Regions from separate parts of the Paenarthrobacter sp. CCNWLY172 genome, predicted to be linked through region 4. Evidence: predicted binding sites of a transcription regulator. Region 4 holds the regulator's gene; each other region holds the start of a gene.

Region 1 (5,102 bases), on a different contig from region 4:
GTCCTGGACGCGGGCGCCGCGATCACCCCAGGCGCTGTTGTCGAGGACCGAAACCGCGGTGGCACCCGCGGCGAGGGCGGCGTGGAAGGCGGCGTCGGCGTCGTGCGTGTACAGGCGAAGGTACGACGGCGTTTCGGGCCAGTGCGGTCGGCTGTCGAACGCGAGGACTACTGAGTCGCCAATCCGCGCCTCCGCGTGCCCGATGGTGCCGTCCTCCCCGACGACGCGGTCGATCTCCTCTGCCCCAAACGCTGCGGTGATGAACTCGAAGAGGGCGTTGGTGTCACGCGTGATGAGCCACGGACTGACGCTGGAGTAGCCGCTGGGAACTGTGCTGATACTCGGGTTTGCCGCGGTCATGACTGTGTCCTCTTCGTCGGGAGTTCAGTACTTTCAGGCTACGACTACTTGAGGTCAGGATGCGTCCGCTTTTGCTCCTAGCGCCGAGGGGTTACATCTCAGCACTTTGAGGGCTCGCTTAGGGCCGAGAGCCAACCCCTCGGGTGAGCCCGCTAGAGCTGGGGCCCGTAGATGAACTCCTTGGCGTGGTTGACGGCCTTCTTGAAAGCGTCGTTGCGGAGTGTCACCTGCTCCCCGCTGGCCCCTGCACTGGGTTCCAGAAACGTGGTGGGGCCGGGGCGGAGCATCCAGATGTCCCCAGCCGGCGGGAGGTAGAACACACCAAATGAGCGATGCTCAGGGTCGTCGGTCCAGATGGGCACCACAGCAACCGCAGCGCCCGTGTCCGGGTTGATCCACTGGGCACGGGGCATCGGCTGTTCGTGGACCTCGGGGTCCAGGAATGGAGCCGTTCCCCTCCCCCAGCGTTTCTCGAACCGTTCGTAGAACGCGGGAATGATGTGGCCGTCGTAGGGACGCCAGGCACTCATGAATGGCTCCTTGGTGTTCTGAGGGTTCTGGATGAAGGCTCCCAACGGGTTGGCCCGAAAGACAAGGGCGGCTGGGGACGCCCTGGTTCCTTGCTGGCCGCTGGTTCGTGTCGATGGACTCGCACGTTGACCGGCGTTCCGGGCCTTCCTGCGGGCACACCGCTCCGCCGCGCCTGATCGTAAGCCGCCCGCTTTCCTGGGTCCGACAAAACGACGTACGCCTGCATGATGGCATGCAGTTCCTGGAGGTCGGCCGCGGAGGTGGTGTCGCCGTCGTCGACCTTTTGGCGTGTATCCGGGTGATGGGTCCGGAGCAGCGTGCGGTAGGCGCGGGCGATCTCACGGGTCGTCGCGTCCGGCGACACGTGCAAAGTGGCGTAGTGGTCAGGTTGATCGCTCACGGTTGGTTCCGGTTTCCTGCAGCAGACTTGGGGATGGCCCCCGGGGTGAACCGGGGGCCATCAATCGGGAGACGACGGGCGGGGACCGCTTTCATGTGCGCTAAAAAACGCTGTGACGTGGCACGAAGCCTGCGCCCAACTATTCCGATGCGGCCGCCTCCGTTGTTCCCGGTCGGCGCCCTGCCGGTTGGCCACCCCCGGGGAAGCCTTCCGGCAGGGCAGAGGATTAGGCGTTGATCTCTTGACGTTGTTCGTTGGACGTGATTTCGATGCGCCGCGGCTTGGCCTTTTCGGCGACGGGGATGCGGAGTGTCAGCACGCCCGCGTCGTAGCTGGCCTTGACGCCTTCGGTGTCCAAGGTGTCGCCCAGGATCAGTTGCCGGCTGAAGACGCCTTGCGGACGTTCGGCGGCGATCATCTCTGAGTTCTCGCCGGCCGGCGACTTCCGTTCTGCCTTGACCGTGAGGACGTTGCGCTCGACGTCGAGGTCGACGGAGTCGGGGCTCACACCGGGCAAATCAAAGGCAACGACAAACTCCTCGCCCTCCTGCCAGGCATCCATGGGCATTCCGGCAGGTCGTGCTGTTGTGCCAAAAACCTGTTGGGCGAGCCTGTCGAATTCGCGGAACGGGTCAGTGCGCATCAGCATTTTGTTCTCACTCCTCTGGTCGTGATGCTGATTTGTTGTTCTCCCAGCCTTCCCTGATCTGTGGTGGCTGGTATAGATTTTTTATAGCACTGGTGAGAAAGTAGTGCAAGTAGGTTTTCGGAAGATTTTCGGAGGTTCTTGATGGCAGGTTCGGACGGCGCTGCTGCGGAGACGCACGACGGCGGCCCGGCTGCTTCCGGGGCGGACGGCACCTCTGCCGGTGGCCGGGACGCTCGCGGCGTCTACGCGATCTCAGTGGCGGCGGAACTGGTTGGCACGGGGCAGCAGAACATCAGGCAGTACGAGCGCAAAGGGCTGGTCACCCCGGAAAGGACCGACGGCGGCACCCGGCGTTACAGCGAGGACGACCTTGCGACTCTACGGAGGATCGGCGCACTCCTGGATGAGGGGCTGAACCTGGCCGGAGTGAAGCTGGTGCTCGAGTTGGAGGCGGAGAACCGAGGGCTGACGGAGGACAACCGTGGGCTGGTTGACGACAACCGGGAGCTCCGGGCTGATAACCGGGGGCTGCGGAAGGATCTGAAGCGGGCGCGGGGAGGGGACGCTTGAGTCCGCGAGTGAACAGTGCACTGACCGGGACCCGGACCTGAGCACTCTCCACCGAAGAGAAGAAGTCAAGGAGTACAGGGCAAATGGATGTGGTGAATGGAAGGTGGCATCAAACCATGATGTCGACACGTCCCGTTTTGGCCGCCTGTTTTACAGAATCGCCGTCATCCCGCCCCACCCCGTACCCACGCGGGAAGCCGTGGGCCATGCAGCTCCCCCACTGCCCGCGTACAACCAAAGCTCACCCGCGGCGTTCCGCGCGAGGATGTCTGCACGTCCATCACCGTCGAAGTCACCGGGACCAAGCAGCGAGTTCATGACGTTCCAGCCCTGCCCAATAGCCCGCTGCGGCAGCCATCCACCAGAGCCGTTGCCTGGGTAAAGCCAGAGCACACCGGAGGAGTCCCGGGCAGCAACATCGGGCGTGCCGTCGCTGTTGAAGTCGCCGACGCCGGTCATCTCGGACATTCCGTTCCAACCCGTACCGACCTGGATGGCAGACAGCCAACCGCCGGAGCCGTTACCTCGGTACACCCACAGAACGCCTGAGGCGGTACGGGCAGCGATATCCACGAAGGTGTCGCCGTTGAAGTCCCCGACGGACTCGATCGCGGTCATGCCAGCCCAGCCCATGCCTACCTGCACACGAGGCAGCCAACCACTCGAGCCGTTGCCGGGGTAGAGCCAGAGCAGCCCTCCGCCATCACGGGCAAGGACGTCGGCATTCCCGTCGCCGTTGAAGTCGCCGGGAGTAACCAGAGCCGTCATGATGTTCCAGCCCTGCCCTACTTGAACGCGATTCAGCCACCCGCCCGAGCCATCCCCCGGGTAGAGCCACAGGACGCCGGAAGCTTCCCGAGCCAAAACGTCCGTGAACCCGTCCCGGTTGAAATCATTCTTGACAGGCTGCTCCACGGTCCCGTCGATGATCCGCACAGAAGCAGTGCCGTAGCTGACGACGTACGCCTTGTTGGTGGAGGTGTTGACGGCAGCGGAGACCGGCTCGCTGCCCGTGTAAACGGCGTAGCTGCTGTTGCTCTGGCCATTGATGATGACGGTGCCCCCGCCGCTGGTCGGCGCATAGACCTTGTTGCTCGTGGGGTTCACGACGATCTCGCTGACACGCGTGGCGGTGCTGATGGTGGTCACTTCCGTGAAGGTCGCCCCATCAATGATTTTCACAAAGCCGTCCGTTGAAGCACTGTCTGCGGCTACGTATATCTTGTTCGTCCCAGGATTAACCGCGAGGGTACCGACGGTCTGCGAGAATGTGAGGCTCACTCCACTGGTGTCGGTTGCGCCGTTGATCACTGAGAGCCGTGGCCCGAACCTGCTGATCGTCGTGATGTAAAGCTTGTTCGTTGTCTCGTTCATCGCTGCGCCCAAGATGCCGGCGCCGATGACGATCGTTGACGAGAGATTGCCGCTGGCGTTGATGACCTTGATGGTGCCACTGGACTGAACATAGACCTTGTCCGTCACGGAATTCACCAGGATGTCCTGCGCACCTCCGTCGAATGGCACAGAGGTGGTCGTGTTCGTAGCCCCATCAATGATCGTGATGCCGGTCTTCACGGCCACGTAGATCTTGTTGGTCGTTTCGTTCACCGCCACAACACCCGGCTCAGCCCCCACGGGAACCCACGTCACGGCACCGGAAACCCCATTTACAACAGCAACCGAGCCGCCGATCTCGCTGACGTAGATCTTATTGGTCGCCGAGTTCACGGCAACGTCCACAGGCATGTCTCCCGAGTACAGGAGGCCTCCGTCGGACGTTCCGTTGATGACCGAAACGCCTTCGAATGAGGCAACGTACGCCTTGTTCGTCACAGGGTTCACGGCGATGGCACCAGGTTTGTCGCCCACAGGAACGATGTCCGTCACCGCATCAGCCACAGCCGGCGATCCGGGCGAACTGAAGGCTCCCAAGAACAGCGCCAAGCCCAAACCGACAGCGACTGACCGCACCGCCGCCCAGCGCCGCCGTCGTACTCCAAGCGCGCGCGAATTGTCCCCAGCAGCAAACATGGCAAGACCCCCAGAAGTCATGACGCCCCAGCGCGTCGGTGAAGCAGAGTCTACGCGCGCCCTGAGACAAACTGGAGCCCCACCTGTTAACCAACTCTTCCTCCACAGGCCACCCGTTCGAACCCGCCACGCCAACCGCCGCGACCACCGTGGAAGGCGTGAGGATCGCAATCGTCGCCGAATCATTCCTGCCATTGATGAACGGGGTAACCCACTCCATCCTGCGGGTGCTGGAGCATCTGCAAGAGCGCGGGGATGAGGTGATGGTGATCGCGCCGTCGACGTCGGACACTGATGTTTCGAGCGTCGAGAAGGGTGCGTATGTGCACCGGCTTCCTTCGGTGCCGCTGGCCGGCTACACGAATGTGCGGGTTGCGTTGGGTGGTGTGAATCGGGTCAAGCGAATCCTTGCCGATTTCTCCCCCGATGTTGTTCATCTCGCCTCCCCGTTCGTCCTCGGCTGGCGCGCCGTGCAGGCCGCCCACCAACTCGGCATCCCGACCGTGGCGATCTACCAAACCGAGGTTCCCAGCTACGCCGCCCGCTATGGCGTGCCGTTCC
Region 2 (5,102 bases), on a different contig from region 4:
TTCCTTGGGCAAGTAGCGTGCTGGCGTCGGGATGGGCGCTGCCTGCGCCGCACGGCGTGCCCGGCGTTCGCGAAGATCCCTGAGAGCGAGCTTCCGCAACGTGACGACGGCGAGCACCGCACCGATGAAGGACACCAGCGGCAACCAGAATGACCCGACGCCAAAGGTGAGGAGGATGCCCGAAACGGCGGCTGTCACCAGCAAGGCAAGGCCTGCCAAGGCCAAAGTGAGCCGGGCATAGCGGATGGTGAATGGAGTGGTGGGCGCTTTCCGCACGGACGACTCAGCCGCGCGGGATTCCTGGGGCGACGCCGGTGCTTTGCTGTGCATGGTCTCCATCGGTTTCTCCTGCTGAGGTGCCAAAGTCAGTACCACCCCTGCCTGCGGTTCGTCTGGTTCGTCGTCGATTGCCCCTGCTGGAACAGCGGCCGTTTGGACTTGTTGGCGCCTGTTCCGGAGAACGTAGGGCGCCACCCAGACCATCCACAGCGCAACAGTGACCACGAGTATCACTGAGCTGCTGAGAGGGAAGTCCACATTCAAAACCGTAGAAGCAAATCACCGGGCGCGGCGGCATTGCGGCCGGTGTGTCGTCGTCGAGTCCTCAAATGACTGGATATACGGACAAAATGGCCTATGACCTGCCCATTTATCCTCTGAGCCACCGACGCAGCAGACCCTCAGGAACCTCGTCCGATGTCAGGGCAAAGGACCGGTGGTCAGCCCATTCGCCGTTGATGTGCAGGTACCGTTCCCGATACCCCTCATCCCGGAATCCAAGCTTCTCCACCACCCTCAGGCTGGGGGCGTTTTCGGGCCTGATGTTGATCTCCATGCGGTGAAGGCCCAACACCTTGAAGCAGTGGTCCGTTGCCATGGCCACCGCCGTCGGAGCAATACCGTGCCCGGCCCGCTCCTTATCCACCCAGTACCCCAACGTGGCCATCATGGCCGATCCCCAAATGATGGAGGAAACGGTCAACTGCCCGACGATGAGCGGCTCACGGTATCCAGGGGTCCGCTCGACAATGAGGAAAGGCAATGCCGTGGACTGGCGGGCTTGGTTGTTCAGCGAGGCCACCATCTGCCGATAACTGGGCAGGCGCCCACCCGGTGCCGGGTTGGACGCCTCCCAGGGAGCAAGCCATTCGCTGTTCCGCGAACGGACTTCAGACCACTCCCGCTTGTCGCGGTATCGGATGGGGCGAAGAAGCAGGTCTCCGCTTTCCAGCGTCACCGGCCAGATCGCAGAACCGTACATCCTGAGGTTACTTGGGAAGCGAAGCAGTGAAGGTCGGCAGCCACTCACGCAGTTCAGGACCGAGGTCCTCGCGTTCGCAGGCCAACTCGATGCAGGCCTTGAGGTAGCTGAGTTTGTCACCGGTGTCGTAGCGACGGCCCCGGAAAACAACGCCGTACACGCCGTAGCCTTCACCTTCGCCGGCTGCCAGCACCTCGAGGGCGTCGGTCAGCTGGATCTCGCCACCACGGCCCGGCTCGGTCTTTTCGAGAACATCGAACACTGCCGGATGCAGCACGTAGCGCCCGATCACGGCAAGGTTGGACGGCGCTTCTTCCGGAGAAGGCTTTTCCACCAGCTGCTTAATGCGGACGTAGCCGTCTTCACCGATCTCCTCGACGTCGGCGCAACCATAGGCACTGATCTTGGAGGGCTCCACCTCGATCAGGGCAACCACGGAACCGCCGGTCTTTTGCTGGACGGCGATCATGTCGCTCAGGAGGTTATCCCGGGCATCGATCAGGTCATCGCCGAGGAGTACTGCAAAAGGCTCGTGCCCGACGTGCTGCTTCGCACGAAGGACAGCGTGGCCCAAGCCGTTGGGGTCGCCTTGGCGGACGTAGTGGATGTCACCGAGGTTGGTGGCGGATTGGATGGCCTCAAGCTTGGCGGTATCGCCCTTTTCGGCCAGCGTCGCTTCCAGCGCCGGCACACGGTCGAAATGATCCTCCAGGGCGCGCTTGCTGCGCCCAGTGATCATCAGGACGTCGTGCAGGCCAACCTTGACCGCTTCTTCGACGACGTACTGGATGGCTGGCTTGTCAACCACGGGCAGCATTTCCTTCGGCATCGCCTTTGTTGCAGGCAGGAAACGGGTACCAAGACCCGCTGCGGGGATGACGGCCTTACGGACAGCATTGTTATCGAGAGTCACCGGACTAATGTAACGGAAGGAATACATCATCGGCTAAACCCTCGCCGCGCCGGGACAACATTTCTGTGGACTGAACCGCAGCTTTTGTCGCCGGACCGGCATCAGACGAACCTCACGATCGGACATCCATGGCATCGAAGGAAGACATCCGCAGCAGCCGCCGCCTCCAAAGGCGCGCCCTCTCCCCCGAACAGATCGCTGCTGCCGGTGCGTCGATCGCGCAGCATGGAACGGAATGGGCGGCTGCAGCTTCCTCCGGCACGGCGGCCACTTTTGCCGTCTATGTAGGTGTCGCGTTTGAGCCACCCACCATGCCACTCATCCATTCCCTGCACGAGGCCGGACACAGGATCCTCCTTCCCGTGTGCGAGCCCGGCCGGCAGCTGAGCTGGGTCTATTGGACCCCGTCGACAGTTTTCGTCCGTTCCTCCTACGCCCCTATCGACGAACCTGAGGGCGAACGCATGGAAAGCCAGGTGGTGGCAGGCGCGGCGGGGATCTTCATGCCAGCCACGGCAGTGGACAGGGATGGCAACCGGATCGGCCAGGGCGGCGGTTACTACGACCGGCTCCTCCATGGGCTCGACGATTCCGGCCAGCGGCCGCCCACCATTGCGGTGGTGTACGACGCCGACCTGTTGCCTTCAGGTTCGATTCCCGCCGAAGCATTCGACCGCCCCGTGCGGGAAGTGCTGACTCCCTCCGGGGTGGTCCATCTCGACGAGAGAGCCCCGTGAGGTCCCGCACATCCACTGGCGCATGCACTGTAGACCGATGATAGAATTGGCACTCAGGCCCTGCGACTGCTAATGCGAAGCGAAATCTCCGCCGTTGCTGCACAGGACCTGACCTTTGTCCTGAAGGAGGAACTCAGTGCCCACATACGCATACGCCTGCAAAGACTGTGACCATGCCTTTGACATCGTCCAGTCCTTCTCTGACAGCTCCCTGACGGAGTGCCCCGAGTGCAAGGGCGCCCTTCGCAAGAAGTTCAACAGCGTCGGTGTCGTCTTCAAGGGCTCTGGTTTCTACCGGACTGATTCCCGTGATGCCAAGGGCAGCACTGTTTCAGCCGCACCCGCCGCCGCGCCGTCCGCTCCCGCAGCCGCCCCGGCACCGGCAGCTGCAGCAAGCTAACTTCCCCACTTTTCCACATAGCGCTTCAGGCCGCTGTTATCCGGCCTGTCCGGCTGGCTAACGTGGCGGCATGCCACAACAGTCTCGAAGCGCCCTCCTTGCCCGCGCCCGGCGTTCAGCGTCGCCTGCCGGCCCTTGGCCCCCGGACCCGTTTGGTGCGGGAGGGCAGTCGTCCCGACCGCGCAAAAATGCCACAAGCTTTCACCGGCAGCTGAATTATTCAGCCCGCCAAGGCAGAAGGCAAAGGATCGGCTCCTGGATCGCCCGGAACCGCCGTCTCACTGTTGCCCTCCTGCTGTGCCTGGCCGCCGGCATCGCCGTCCAACAGCTGACTCCGGCTTCGGAGCTGCGAATCAGTGTCATGGTGGCCGCCCGTGACCTCCCCACGGGAACCACTCTCACAGAAGCCGATTTCACCCGGGTGGGAGTGCCCCAGGACCTTGCCGTCACCGGAGCCCTCTCAGATGGCGGGGACCTCACAGGCAGACAGTTGGCCGCTCCCTTGAGCCGGGGGCAGATCCCCACTGAGTCCAGCCTCCTGGGTCCCGGGCTTCTCACTGGATCACCCGTGGGCACCGCAGCCGTTCCCCTGCGGATGGCCGACCCGTCGTCCATCCAGCTCCTCTCCCCCGGCCAGTTGGTCACGGTGGTCCTCACGGCAGCCGGATCCTATGACGAATCCAGGGAAACACAAGTACTCGCCGGTCCCGTCCCCGTGCTCTGGACCTCAGCCCACGGGGGCAAGGCAGGCGAATGGCTGGGCACCAGCGACACCGAAGGCTTGGTAGTGGTTGCTGCGGATCCACAGCAAGCAGAAAAGCTTGCCGGCGCATCAACGCACGGCAAGCTTTTCTTTGTTTTGGTCAACCCGTGATGGGTGGTTCAGATGGCGGTGGACGGTCAGCCCCAGTGCGGCGGCTTTTGTTCCTTAAGCCACTGCTCATGGTCGTAACCGGACTCATCGCCCCAGCGCCGGGGATCGTCTTCCGCTGCTTTGGTGGGCAGAATGCCACTCACGCCTGGTTTGGCTGCGGCGGCCGTGGCGTCCGGAGTTTCTTCAGTGGTGTCGGCGGCGGGCGCGGAGGATTCGGTCTCGGACCCGCCTTCAAGACCGGTTGCTTCTTCCATCAGTGGTGCTTCTTTCCCGTTCTCTGCTTCGCTGTCTGCATCATTGGCAGCGTCGTCAATCTGGTCTGGTGCCTGCTGTGCCGGACTTGGAGCGAACGTTTGCTGCCCCTTGTCCACACTCAATTGTTCAACGTCCATGTCCAGGAAGCCATGCTCAGGCGACGCCGACCGCGGAATGTGATTCTCCAGCCCAAGGTAGGAGCCGATGCGATCCGCGCAGGACGAAGGATCAGTGAAGACCTCAATGGTCCACAGGGACATGTAGCGCCATCCCATGCGCTCCAGCAGCTGCGGACGCAGCCGGCTGCGTTCCCGGACGCTCATCCGCCGATAGCGTTCAGTGCCATCGGATTCGATCGCGACAGGTGTGGGGATTTCTGCTCCCTCCCGGCCGATCGTGTGGACGGGATCCGCCGCAGCTGCGATGTCCAGAACGCCATCGTAGAGATGCCAGACCCGGGCTCCCCGGGCCCGCAGGCGTTCTCCAAGGTCAGCAACCAAGGGATCCTCACCGAGCGCCTGCTCACTGGCAACAGCACGGGACGCGGGTGTACCGAGGTTGCTGTTTCCCGAGAGTTCCCGGTCCAGCAGCTCGTAGAAGTCCACTGCACCATGAGCCAGCCGATCGAGGTCAAGGTCCTCGGGACGGAAGCAGCTCAGGAC
Region 3 (5,102 bases), on a different contig from region 4:
TCCGAGATCCAAGGTTGTGGCCGGCATAGTCGTTACTCATCCCGCGACCGGGAACAGCCCGGTTGGCGCACCCAAGCCGCCGTATAAGCGTCAGGTTACTGCCGTCGTCGAACGCTCACAATAGCTGGAGAAGGCGTGCCTGCCGGCAGCCTCCAAGACGCACGAAGCCCCGGCCACGCGAACGTGACCGGGGCTCCAGTGAAACAGGCTGCTAGTGGCTGTGGCCTGCGTGTGCGTCCTCTTCCTCAGCCGGCTTCTCGGCAACCAGGGTCTCGGTGGTGAGAACCAGGGCAGCGATGGAAGCGGCGTTGCGGAGAGCCGAACGGGTGACCTTGACGGGGTCGATCACGCCAGCGGCGATCAGGTCCTCGTACTCGCCGGACTTGGCGTTGAAGCCGTGGTTGGCTTCGAGCTCGGACACCTTGGCAACAACAACGAAACCGTCGAAACCGGCGTTCTGGGCGATCCAGCGCAGCGGCTGAACCAGGGCGCGGCGGACGATGCCCACAGCAGCCGCTGCGTCACCTTCCAGTGCCTTGACGGCCGGGGACTCGTCCAGTGCCTTGAGGGCGTGGATGAGGGCGGAACCGCCACCGGAAACGATGCCTTCTTCGAGAGCTGCGCGCGTAGAGGACACAGCGTCCTCGATGCGGTGCTTCTTTTCCTTCAGCTCAACCTCGGTGGCAGCGCCAACCTTGATCACGCCGATGCCGCCGGCCAGCTTGGCCAGGCGTTCCTGCAGCTTTTCCTTGTCCCAGTCGGAGTCCGTCCGAGTGAGCTCAGCGCGCAGCTGGGCAACGCGGTCAGCCACGTCCTCAGCCGTGCCGGCGCCGTCAACGATGGTGGTGTTGTCCTTGGTCACCGTGATGCGGCGTGCGGTACCGAGTACCTCAAGGCCAACGGTGTCCAGGCTCAGGCCAAGGTCCGGGGAAACAACCTGGGCGCCCGTGAGCGTGGCGATGTCCTGGAGCATGGCCTTACGGCGGTCGCCGAAGCCCGGAGCCTTGACGGCAACAACGTTGAGGGTGCCGCGGATGCGGTTGACGATCAGCGTCGAGAGGGCTTCGCCTTCGATGTCTTCGGCGATGATGAAGAGCGGCTTGTTGGCCTGCAGTGCCTTCTCCAACAGCGGCAGGAAGTCCTGCAGCGATGAGATCTTGCCCTGGTTGATCAGGATGAGGGCGTCCTCGAGGACGGCTTCCTGGCGCTCTGCGTCGGTGACGAAGTACGGGGACAGGTAGCCCTTGTCGAACTGCATGCCTTCGGTGAGGACCAGCTCGGTCTGGGTGGTGGAGGACTCTTCAATGGTGATGACACCGTCCTTGCCCACCTTGCCGAACGCTTCGGCGAGGAGCTCGCCGACTTCGTCGCTCTGCGCGGAGATGGCTGCGACGCTCGCAACCTGGGTGCCTTCAACTTCGCGGGCGTTCTCCAGGAGGCGGGCTGCGACGGCTTCAACGGAAACCTCGATGCCGCGCTTGATCTCGCCCGGAGCGGCGCCGGCGGCAACGTTGCGCAGACCCTCCTTGACCAAAGCCTGTGCCAGCACGGTGGCCGTGGTGGTGCCGTCGCCTGCGACGTCGTTGGTCTTGGTGGCTACTTCCTTGGCCAGCTGGGCGCCAAGGTTCTCGTAGGGGTCGTCAAGCTCAACTTCACGCGCGATGGTGACGCCATCGTTGGTGATCGTGGGAGCGCCCCACTTCTTGTCCAGCACGACGTTGCGGCCGCGCGGGCCAAGCGTCACCTTGACAGTGTTGGCGAGCTTGTCGATACCGGCCTCAAGAGACCGGCGGGCAGCATCGTTAAAAGCAAGCTGCTTTGCCATGGTTGTGTCCTTTCAAGACAGAAAACCCGCACCGCTGACGGTCGGAAATGATTTCCAACGCGACGGCGGTGCGGGGCTCCGGGAAGTTACTTTACGACGATCGCAAGGACGTCGCGGGCGGACAGAACGAGGTACTCGTTGCCGCCGGTCTTGACTTCGGTTCCACCGTACTTGGAGTAGATGACGACGTCGCCAACAGCTACGTCAACCGGTACGCGGTTGCCGTTGTCATCGAAACGGCCGGGGCCGATTGCAACAACTTCGCCTTCCTGCGGCTTTTCCTGTGCGGAGTCCGGAATAACCAGGCCGGAAGCCGTGGTCTGCTCTGCTTCGAGCGGGCGAACAACAATACGATCCTCAAGAGGCTTAATCGAGACCGACACTCGGACTCTCCTTTTCATGAGCTGATTCATGGACTAAGAACTAGGGTGCCGGAGCGTACATCCGCCGTCGCGGTGCCGGAAGACGCTTGGCATTTATTAGCACCCTCCGGGGGAGAGTGCTAACTAGACTCTATGTAAATCGTTAGCACTCGGTCAAGGTGAGTGCCAGCATTTCGTCATGGGTGAACGCAGCTCACCGTCCCGTGAGGTCATCCAGGTCATAGTCCTGGCCGTCGTCATCCTCGTCCAGCGGGGCATTGCCGCGGTTCAGGTACAGGAGCACAGCGGCCGCAACAGCAACGACGCCGGAAATCACCAGGGTGATCATCCCACCGGTGCGGGCGCCGCTGTAGAGCTCGCGGATGTCCCGTGCTTCGTCGGTAGCATCATTGACGCTCTTGCCGGCGACGGAATAGGTGGCCGCGTTGAAGGAATCCAACGCGAAGATGATGATCAGCAAGCCGATGCAGACCACAGCGATCACGGCCCCCGCTATGAGGGCGGGTCGCGCGAACTTCATCATGGTGGAGGGTTGCGGGGCTGCGGTGTCTTCCATGAAAACAACCCTATCCGGCTGATTCGCCCGTCACGTTGTCAAGTGCCGCGCCGTTAGGCTTGATTCCATGCCTCACGCACCGCAGGAACAGATCGCACCCTTGCTGACCACTGAAGGATGGGAACTCCTGGCCTCCTTGGGGCCCTACCGCGAGGCCGACGCTTTCAGCACCAACGCGGATCTCCGCAAAGCCGGCCACTCCGCCGAGTTGGTGGCCGCAGTCCTGACGCAATCACGGTTGCGTACCCGAGCCGAGGCAAAGTTCGGCGAGTTCGCGCGGCAAATGCTGTTCACCCAGGCCGGCTTGGAGCAGGCCACACGGTTGAACGTCGCAGCCCGGCATGCCGAACGCTTCGCCAAGGCCGGCATTTCCCATGTGGCCGACCTCGGATGTGGCCTCGGCGCCGATTCCATGGCGATGGCGTCCATGGACATCTCAGTGACAGCCGTTGAAATGGATGAAACCACTGCTGCCTGCGCCACCATCAACCTCATCCCGTTCCCGCACGCCACCGTGGTGCACTCGGATGCCACGTCCGTGGAGCTGGACGGGATCGACGGCGTGTGGCTGGATCCTGCACGACGCACCACGTCCACGTCGGGGACCAAGCGGATTTGGGACCCTGAGGCTTTCTCTCCCCCCTTGTCCTTCGTGGAGAAGCTGGCAGCCACCGGACGTGCCATTGGCGTCAAAATGGGGCCCGGCATCCCCCATGATTCCGTACCCTCAGGCTGTGAGGCCCAATGGGTCTCGGTGGGCGGGGACGTCACCGAAGTGACCCTTTGGTTCAACGGCGTAGCCCGCCCCGGCGTGCGGCGGGCGGCCCTGGTCATCGGCAGCCAGGGCGCCGCTGAAATCACCAGCGGCGAAGACTTCGACGCAGGTCCCGCAGCCGCCGTCGGGCCTGTTGAAGGTTTCTTATACGAACCGGACGGCGCAGTCATCCGCGCAGGCCTGGTAGCCGACATCGCCGAAAGGCTGGGCGGGCACCTGGTGGATGAGCACATCGCCTACATCTGCGCGCCCGAACTGCACGACACTCCGTTTGCCCGGGCCTATAAGGTGCTTGAGGTGATGCCCTACAACGTCAAGGCCTTGAAGACGTGGGTAAAGGCCAACGGCATCACCGTGCTGGACATCAAGAAGCGCGGCACGGCCGTGACTCCCGAGGAGCTGCGCAAGCAATTGCTTCCCGCCAAACCATCAAAGGGCAAGGACGCAAAAACAGCCACCCTGGTCCTCACCAGGATCGGTGAGGAAAGAGTGGCTGTTGTGGTGGAGCCGGTGACCGGCTAGCACCTCATCGACGGGAGAACTCCGAGGCTTCGCGGACCTGCCCGGCACTGGGGCGCACACCCGTGTACAGCACAAATTGTTCTTCGGCCTGGATGGCGATGACCTCGGCACCGGTGATGACCTTCTTGCCGGAGTTCCTGGCGGCGGTGATGAGCGGCGTCTCAGAAGGCAGCGCTACGACGTCGAAGACCACCTGGGCAGCGGCGACCGTGGCGTCGTCGAAGGACTGCGCGGTCTCATCCGCACCCGCCATCCCCAGCGGGGTGACGTTGATGATCAGGTCCGCTGTTGAGCCGTTGACGTCGTCCTGCCACCCGAATCCGTAGAGATCCGCGAGTGCTCGTCCAGTGGTTTCATTGCGCGCCACGATAGTGACGGCGGTGAACCCTGCGTCCCGGAGCGCTGCGGCAACTGCTTTTGCCATGCCTCCGGCACCCCTGAGAAGGACAGTGTGGCTGCTGGGAACCTGGTGGTCCTTCAGGAGCCGGGCAATGGCGATGTAGTCCGTGTTGTAAGCAGTGAGGACGCCGTCGTTGTTCACGATGGTGTTCACCGAATCGATGGCTTTGGCTGAAGGGTCCATCACGTCAACCAGCGGGATCACGGCTTCCTTGTACGGCATGGACACCGCGGCACCCCGGATGGGGAGGCCGCGGATGCCCGCTACCGCGAGGGTGATGTCAGTGGGCGCGAATGCCTTGTAAACAAAGTTCAGGCCGAGCAGATCGTAGAGATAGTTGTGGAACCTGGTCCCGATATTGCTGGGCCGGGCCGCAAGCGAAATGCACAGGGACATGTCTTTGTTCAGGATTGGCATTCCCCCATTAAACGCCCTGTTGGTAGAGCCGTGTATTCATTGCACCTTTTACCCTGCCGCGGGTTAGCCCTGGCGCGCCTTCATCCTGGGGTTGTTCTTGTTGATGACGAAGGTACGCCCCCGCCTGCGCACGATCTGGGCGCCGGGGATCTTCTTGAGGGCACGCAGTGAATTCCTGACCTTCATGGTGTTTCTCCTTTGATGTGGGTGTGGGTCTTCGATTT
Region 4 (5,102 bases):
ACGTGTTTCCCAGGTGGACAGCGCCGGAGACATCATCGCGACAAGCACCGACACGCGGCTGTTCAGGGTCGGGTAGCTGTTCACGGTCGGTAGCTGCCCGGAGCCGGAAGCGGACCAAGGCCGCCCGGCTGCAGCGCTACCAGCGGCCCAGGATGTCGCTCGCAAGCACGACGGCGGCAGGTCCCGCCGTCGACGACCTCAAGACATGATGCCCCAAGAGAGCCGTCACGGCGCCGGCATCACTGAGCCGCGTCACTTCGCGGGGCGAGATCCCACCCTCGGGCCCCACTATCAACAGCACCTCGCGGGGTGAGGTGGCCTTGGTTGCCGCCAGCTCTACAAGAATGGTCCGCAAAGGATTCTTGGCGTCTTCATGCAGGATGATGGCAAGGTCAGACTGGGCAACGGCTTTCGCCAGGGACCCGGTGTCCACCATGGTCCGCACCTCGGGGATCCATGCCCGCCGGGCCTGCTTGGCGGCGGCAGCAACCACTGATTCCCACTTCGCATGGGCCTTTGCTGCGCGATCGCCTTTCCATCGAACAATGGAACGCTCTGACTGCCACGGGAGCACAGCGTCGATTCCGAGCTCCGTGGCCGTTTCGATGGCAAGTTCGTCGCGATCGCCCTTGGCCAGGGCCTGGACCAGTACCAGCCGGACGTCCGGCTGTTCTTCAAAGGCCATGTCGGAGGCAGTGACGACGAGGCCGGCGGGCCCGGCCGCGGCGACCGTGCCGGTCAACCGCGCGCCGGCACCATCGGCTATGTCAACGGGCTCTCCCACACCAAGTCGCTTGACCGTAACCGCGTGCCGTGCCTCTGGACCTTCCAGCACGAACGTGCCGCCGGGTATGACATCGCTGAGGCTGCCGGCCGACGTGAAGAAAACGGGGTTGCTCACCGCTACAGGTTACCGAGCTTGTCCCGAAGCTTGGCGAACATTCCGCCGCTGGCCACAAGCTTTCCTTCAGTGAACTGCTCCCCGCGAAGCTTGGCGAGCTGCTGCAGCAATTCTTCCTGCGCAGGATCCAGCTTGCTCGGCGTTTCAACGTGGAGGTGTACCTTAAGGTCGCCACGGCCATAACCACGCAGGTGCGTGACGCCCAGGCCCCGAAGGGTGATGATCTCCCCTGACTGGGTTCCGGCCTTCACATCAATGTCCTGCGCGCCGTCGAAAGTATCCAACTGCAACTCCGTACCCAGCGCTGCGGCCGTCATGGGCACGCTGAGGGTAGCATGGAGGTCGTCGCCTTCGCGCATGAACATGGAATCGTTGTTGACGCGGATCTCCACGTAGAGGTCGCCGGACGGGCCGCCTGCGGGTCCTGCTTCGCCTTGGCCGGACAACTGGATGCGCGTACCGGTGGCAACACCGGCAGGAACCTTGATGGTCAGGGAACGGCGACTGCGGATGCGGCCTTGGCCGTTGCACTCATTGCAGGGGTCTTTGATGACCGTTCCGAAGCCCTCGCAGGAACCGCAGGGGGCAGCGGTCATGACCTGGCCAAGGATGGACCGGACAGCGCGCTGGACCTGGCCGCTGCCGCCACAGATGTCACAACGTTCCGGGTGGGTGCCCGGTCGGCAGCAGCTGCCGTCACAGGTGGGGCAGGTCACGGCCGTGTCCACTTCGAGCTTCTTGTTGACGCCGAAAACGGCGTCCTTCAGGTCAATGCGGACACTGATAAGTGCGTCCTGGCCGCGTCGGACACGGGAGGCCGGCCCGCCGTGACCGCCGCCGCCACCAAAGAACGTATCGAAGATGTCCTGGAACGCGAAGCCCTGGCCGGAATATCCGCCGCCAAACCCGCTGTCCGTTCCATTCTCATTGCCGGTGGCGTCGTAGACGCGGCGCTTCTGGGGATCGGACAGCACCTCATAAGCATGGGTCACGGCCTTAAACTGCTCCGCGACATCCTCACCTGGGTTTACGTCCGGGTGGAGTTTCCGCGCCAACTTGCGGTACGCCTTTTTGATCTCTTCCCCGGTGGCTTCCGGCGAGACTCCCAAAACGTCATAGTGGCTGCTCAAAGTCGGTATCTCTTCCTTGTTGTACTGCGGATGTTTCTTCGGGACGGCGTTCAGCCGCCAAGAATGCGTGAAAGGTAACGGGCCACGGCCCGGACTGCGGCCATGGTAGTGGGGTAATCCATGCGGGTTGGGCCCAGGATCCCCACCTTGGCACCGGAACCGTATCCGGTGGCCACAACGGAAGCCTCAGCCAATCCGTCGTAGGGATTCTCCCGGCCGATACTCACGGTGACGCCCCTGGGGTCATCCCCCATGTCTGACAACAACCGAAGCATGACAACTTGTTCCTCAAGGGCTTCCAGCACCGGACCGATGCTCAAGGGGAAGTCCACGTTGGACCTGGCAAGGTTGGCCGTACCGGCCATCAGGATGCGTTCTTCGCGGCTGTTGTCGCTCAAGGCCTGCAGTCCGTTGGCCAACGTCTGGGCCAGCCCCCGAAGCTCCGGCGGACACAGGGCAATCACCGACGGAAGCACCTGCGGCAACAGGGCCAGTTGCGTCCCTGCGATGCTGCCCAGGAAGCGGGATCTCAATCGCATCAAAGCGTCGTCGCCCACGTCCGAACCAGCGTCGATGACCTTCTGGCTGACGCTGCCGGTATCGGCAATCAGCACCACCAACACTTGTTGTGGTGCCAACAGGACGAACTCAACATGCCGTACCAAGGCGCGGTTGGAGTGCGGATACTGCACGACGGCGACCTGGTTGGTCAGTTGGGACAGAAGCCTTACCGTGCGCTCCAGGATGTCGTCTACATCATCAGGGCCTTCAAGCAGCGAGTGGATGGCCCTCCGCTCGGCGGCCGAAAGGGGCTTGACTTGGGAGATGCGATCGACGAAAAGGCGGTAGCCCTTGTCGGTGGGAATGCGACCGGCACTGGTGTGGGGCGCTGCAATGAGGCCTTCTTCTTCCAGAACGGCCATGTCGTTACGGATGGTGGCGCTTGAAACTCCAAGATGGTGCCGTTCAACAAGGGCCTTCGATCCAACAGGCTCCCGTGAATGCACGTAATCTTCAACGATGGCACGCAGCACTTCCAATTTGCGTGGCTCACTCATTGCTCCACCTCCTGACGACTGCCGTGGTCTCTGAGACCGGGTCCACTTAGCACTCAACATGCCCAAGTGCTAACCAGTCTAGTATGAGCCAACCCGTTGCTAGCATTGAACTTTCCTTTCCCAAGCCAGCACAAACCAACACTGAACAATTCAACCCAGCACAAAAGGTAGGAACTCCTTGGCTTTCGACACGTGGGGTCCGCAGGATCTGTCAGCTCCCGCCAAACGGCAACTGCCGGAGGTAGCTGTACAACGCGGGATGGTCCTCGAAGATGTCCAATCAGGCTGGGTGGGCGAAGTCACCCGGGTCGAGAAGACCGGCGGCATGCACATCGTGTCCCTCGAGGACAGGCGGGGGAAGACGAAGTCGTTCCAGCTCGGATTTGGCTTCCTGCTCGAGGGGCAGCCCATCCGCTTGATGCCCCCGGCCCCCCGACAATCGACGCCGCCCGTTCAGGCCGGTCGCACGGCGTCGGGTTCGGTGAAGGTTGAAGGACAACGCGCCCAGGTGGCCAAAGCCAGCCGCATTTGGGTGGAGGGAAAACACGACGCCGAACTCGTCGAGAAAGTCTGGGGCGACGATCTTCGCGTCGAGGGCATTGTGGTGGAGCCCCTGCACGGAGTCGATGACCTCAAGTCGGCAATCTCCGCCTTTAACCCCGGGCCCGGCCGGCGCCTCGGCATCCTGGTGGACCACCTCGTGGCCGGCTCCAAAGAGTCCCGCATCGCAGCTGACGCCATGACTGTGCCCGGCGCCGCAGGAAACGTCCTGATTGTCGGCCATCCCTACATCGATGTCTGGCAGGCCATCAGGCCCAAAGTTCTGGGAATTGAGGCCTGGCCGTCCGTACCCCGCGGCACCGACTGGAAGACCGGGATTCTCACCGCCTTCGGGTGGCCTCACGAGACCGCTGAGGATGTAGGACTGGGCTGGCAACGTCTTCTTGGTGCGGTTCGCAGCTACGCCGACCTTGAGGCCTCGCTGCTGGGCCGCGTGGAGGAAGTCATCGACTTCCTCACAGTTCCCTGACCTTTGGCCTCAAAGCAGCAGCAACTGACGTGTCATCGTGGCGTTTGTCCCGGGAAGCCTGCCGGGGCCGGTATTCTGGGACAGCAACACCGCACTATCTTTACAGCAAAGGGAACACACCGTGGCAGAGAACGCTCCTGAAGAACCGGGCAGCGCCGCAGGCCAGCCCCAGTACCATGGCGCGCCTGCAAATGCGCTGCCGCTGACCGCCAGCGAGGACAGGCAGTGGGCTACGTTGGCACACTTTGGCGGTATTCTCGGATGCCTGCCATCTCTCCTGATCTACTTGATCTTCCGTGACCGCGGACCGTTCACGGCACAGGAATCCAAGGAGGCGTTGAACTTCACGCTGCCTCCCACCATCGCTGCGGTTCTGGCCAACATCCTGGTGCTGTTGCCGGTAGTAGGCAACATCTTTGCTGTGATCGCCACTGGCATCTGGGTAGCCCTGACATGCTTCTCCGTCTCAGCCGGAATCCGCGTCAACCACGGCCAGCCGCACCGTTACAAGCTCAACCTGCGCTGGGTCAAGTAGCCCTCCCCCAGCCATTCAAGCGGCTGGGGGGTTAGTCGGGGAGAATCCTCCGGACTACGGCGTCAGCCAGCAGCCGGCCCTTCAGCGTAAGGGTCAACCGGCCTTTGAACGCTTGCACGGGATCAACCAGCTCGTCGGCGATCAGCCCTGCCATTGCATGGCGGCCAACCGCGTCCAAGGCATCTACTTCAAGCCCTGTACCGAGCCGTGCTTCCAGCATGATGCGTTCGACTTCCCGGGTTTCGGCGTCGAGGGTCTCCCGGCCTGCCGCCGGTGAGCTTCCCGCACCCAACCGTCCTGCGTACGCTGTGGGGTGCTTAACGTTCCACCACCGGACACCTCCTACGTGGGAGTGCGCACCGGGGCCGATGCCCCACCAGTCATCGCCGCGCCAGTAGGCCAGATTGTGCCGGCACGCTTGATCGGGTGTCCGGGACCAGTTGCTGAC

The links. Region 4 encodes HrcA, which represses chaperone genes, less so after heat shock. Its sites were predicted from a motif close to TTNGCACTCGNNNNNNNCGAGTGCNAA; they were not measured.
Region 1: WBN73_RS04500 (Hsp20/alpha crystallin family protein) is a predicted target of HrcA. The motif match lies at 2,024-2,050, and genes of this name have one in related genera.
Region 2: WBN73_RS02570 (FmdB family zinc ribbon protein) is a predicted target of HrcA. The motif match lies at 2,958-2,984, and genes of this name have one in related genera.
Region 3: groES (co-chaperone GroES) is a predicted target of HrcA. The motif match lies at 2,351-2,377, and genes of this name have one in related genera.

What each region holds. Positions count from the first base shown of each region.
Region 1 covers NZ_JBBEGB010000002.1:371,096-376,197, forward strand. Annotated here, with positions in the region: gene WBN73_RS04485 (VOC family protein) at 1-360, opposite strand, end outside; gene WBN73_RS04490 (hypothetical protein) at 513-890, opposite strand; gene WBN73_RS04495 (J domain-containing protein) at 887-1,291, opposite strand; gene WBN73_RS04500 (Hsp20/alpha crystallin family protein) at 1,518-1,940, opposite strand; gene WBN73_RS04505 (MerR family transcriptional regulator) at 2,082-2,510, shown strand; gene WBN73_RS04510 (FG-GAP-like repeat-containing protein) at 2,661-4,562, opposite strand; gene WBN73_RS04515 (glycosyltransferase family 4 protein) at 4,700-5,102, shown strand, end outside.
Region 2 covers NZ_JBBEGB010000001.1:572,194-577,295, reverse strand. Annotated here, with positions in the region: gene WBN73_RS02590 (hypothetical protein) at 1-504, opposite strand, end outside; gene WBN73_RS02585 (GNAT family N-acetyltransferase) at 650-1,261, opposite strand; gene galU (UTP--glucose-1-phosphate uridylyltransferase GalU) at 1,269-2,204, opposite strand; gene WBN73_RS02575 (5-formyltetrahydrofolate cyclo-ligase) at 2,303-2,911, shown strand; gene WBN73_RS02570 (FmdB family zinc ribbon protein) at 3,048-3,311, shown strand; gene cpaB (Flp pilus assembly protein CpaB) at 3,382-4,185, shown strand; gene WBN73_RS02560 (AAA family ATPase) at 4,212-5,102, opposite strand, start outside.
Region 3 covers NZ_JBBEGB010000001.1:543,817-548,918, reverse strand. Annotated here, with positions in the region: gene WBN73_RS02485 (helix-turn-helix transcriptional regulator) at 1-27, opposite strand, end outside; gene groL (chaperonin GroEL) at 212-1,825, opposite strand; gene groES (co-chaperone GroES) at 1,912-2,208, opposite strand; gene WBN73_RS02470 (hypothetical protein) at 2,402-2,764, opposite strand; gene WBN73_RS02465 (class I SAM-dependent methyltransferase) at 2,832-4,061, shown strand; gene WBN73_RS02460 (shikimate 5-dehydrogenase) at 4,066-4,878, opposite strand; gene ykgO (type B 50S ribosomal protein L36) at 4,942-5,064, opposite strand; gene WBN73_RS02450 (GTP-binding protein) at 5,101-5,102, opposite strand, start outside.
Region 4 covers NZ_JBBEGB010000006.1:102,199-107,300, reverse strand. Annotated here, with positions in the region: gene WBN73_RS11085 (GerMN domain-containing protein) at 1-76, shown strand, start outside; gene WBN73_RS11080 (16S rRNA (uracil(1498)-N(3))-methyltransferase) at 137-901, opposite strand; gene dnaJ (molecular chaperone DnaJ) at 904-2,031, opposite strand; gene hrcA (heat-inducible transcriptional repressor HrcA) at 2,082-3,089, opposite strand; gene WBN73_RS11065 (DUF3097 domain-containing protein) at 3,268-4,119, shown strand; gene WBN73_RS11060 (DUF4870 domain-containing protein) at 4,241-4,654, shown strand; gene hemW (radical SAM family heme chaperone HemW) at 4,686-5,102, opposite strand, start outside.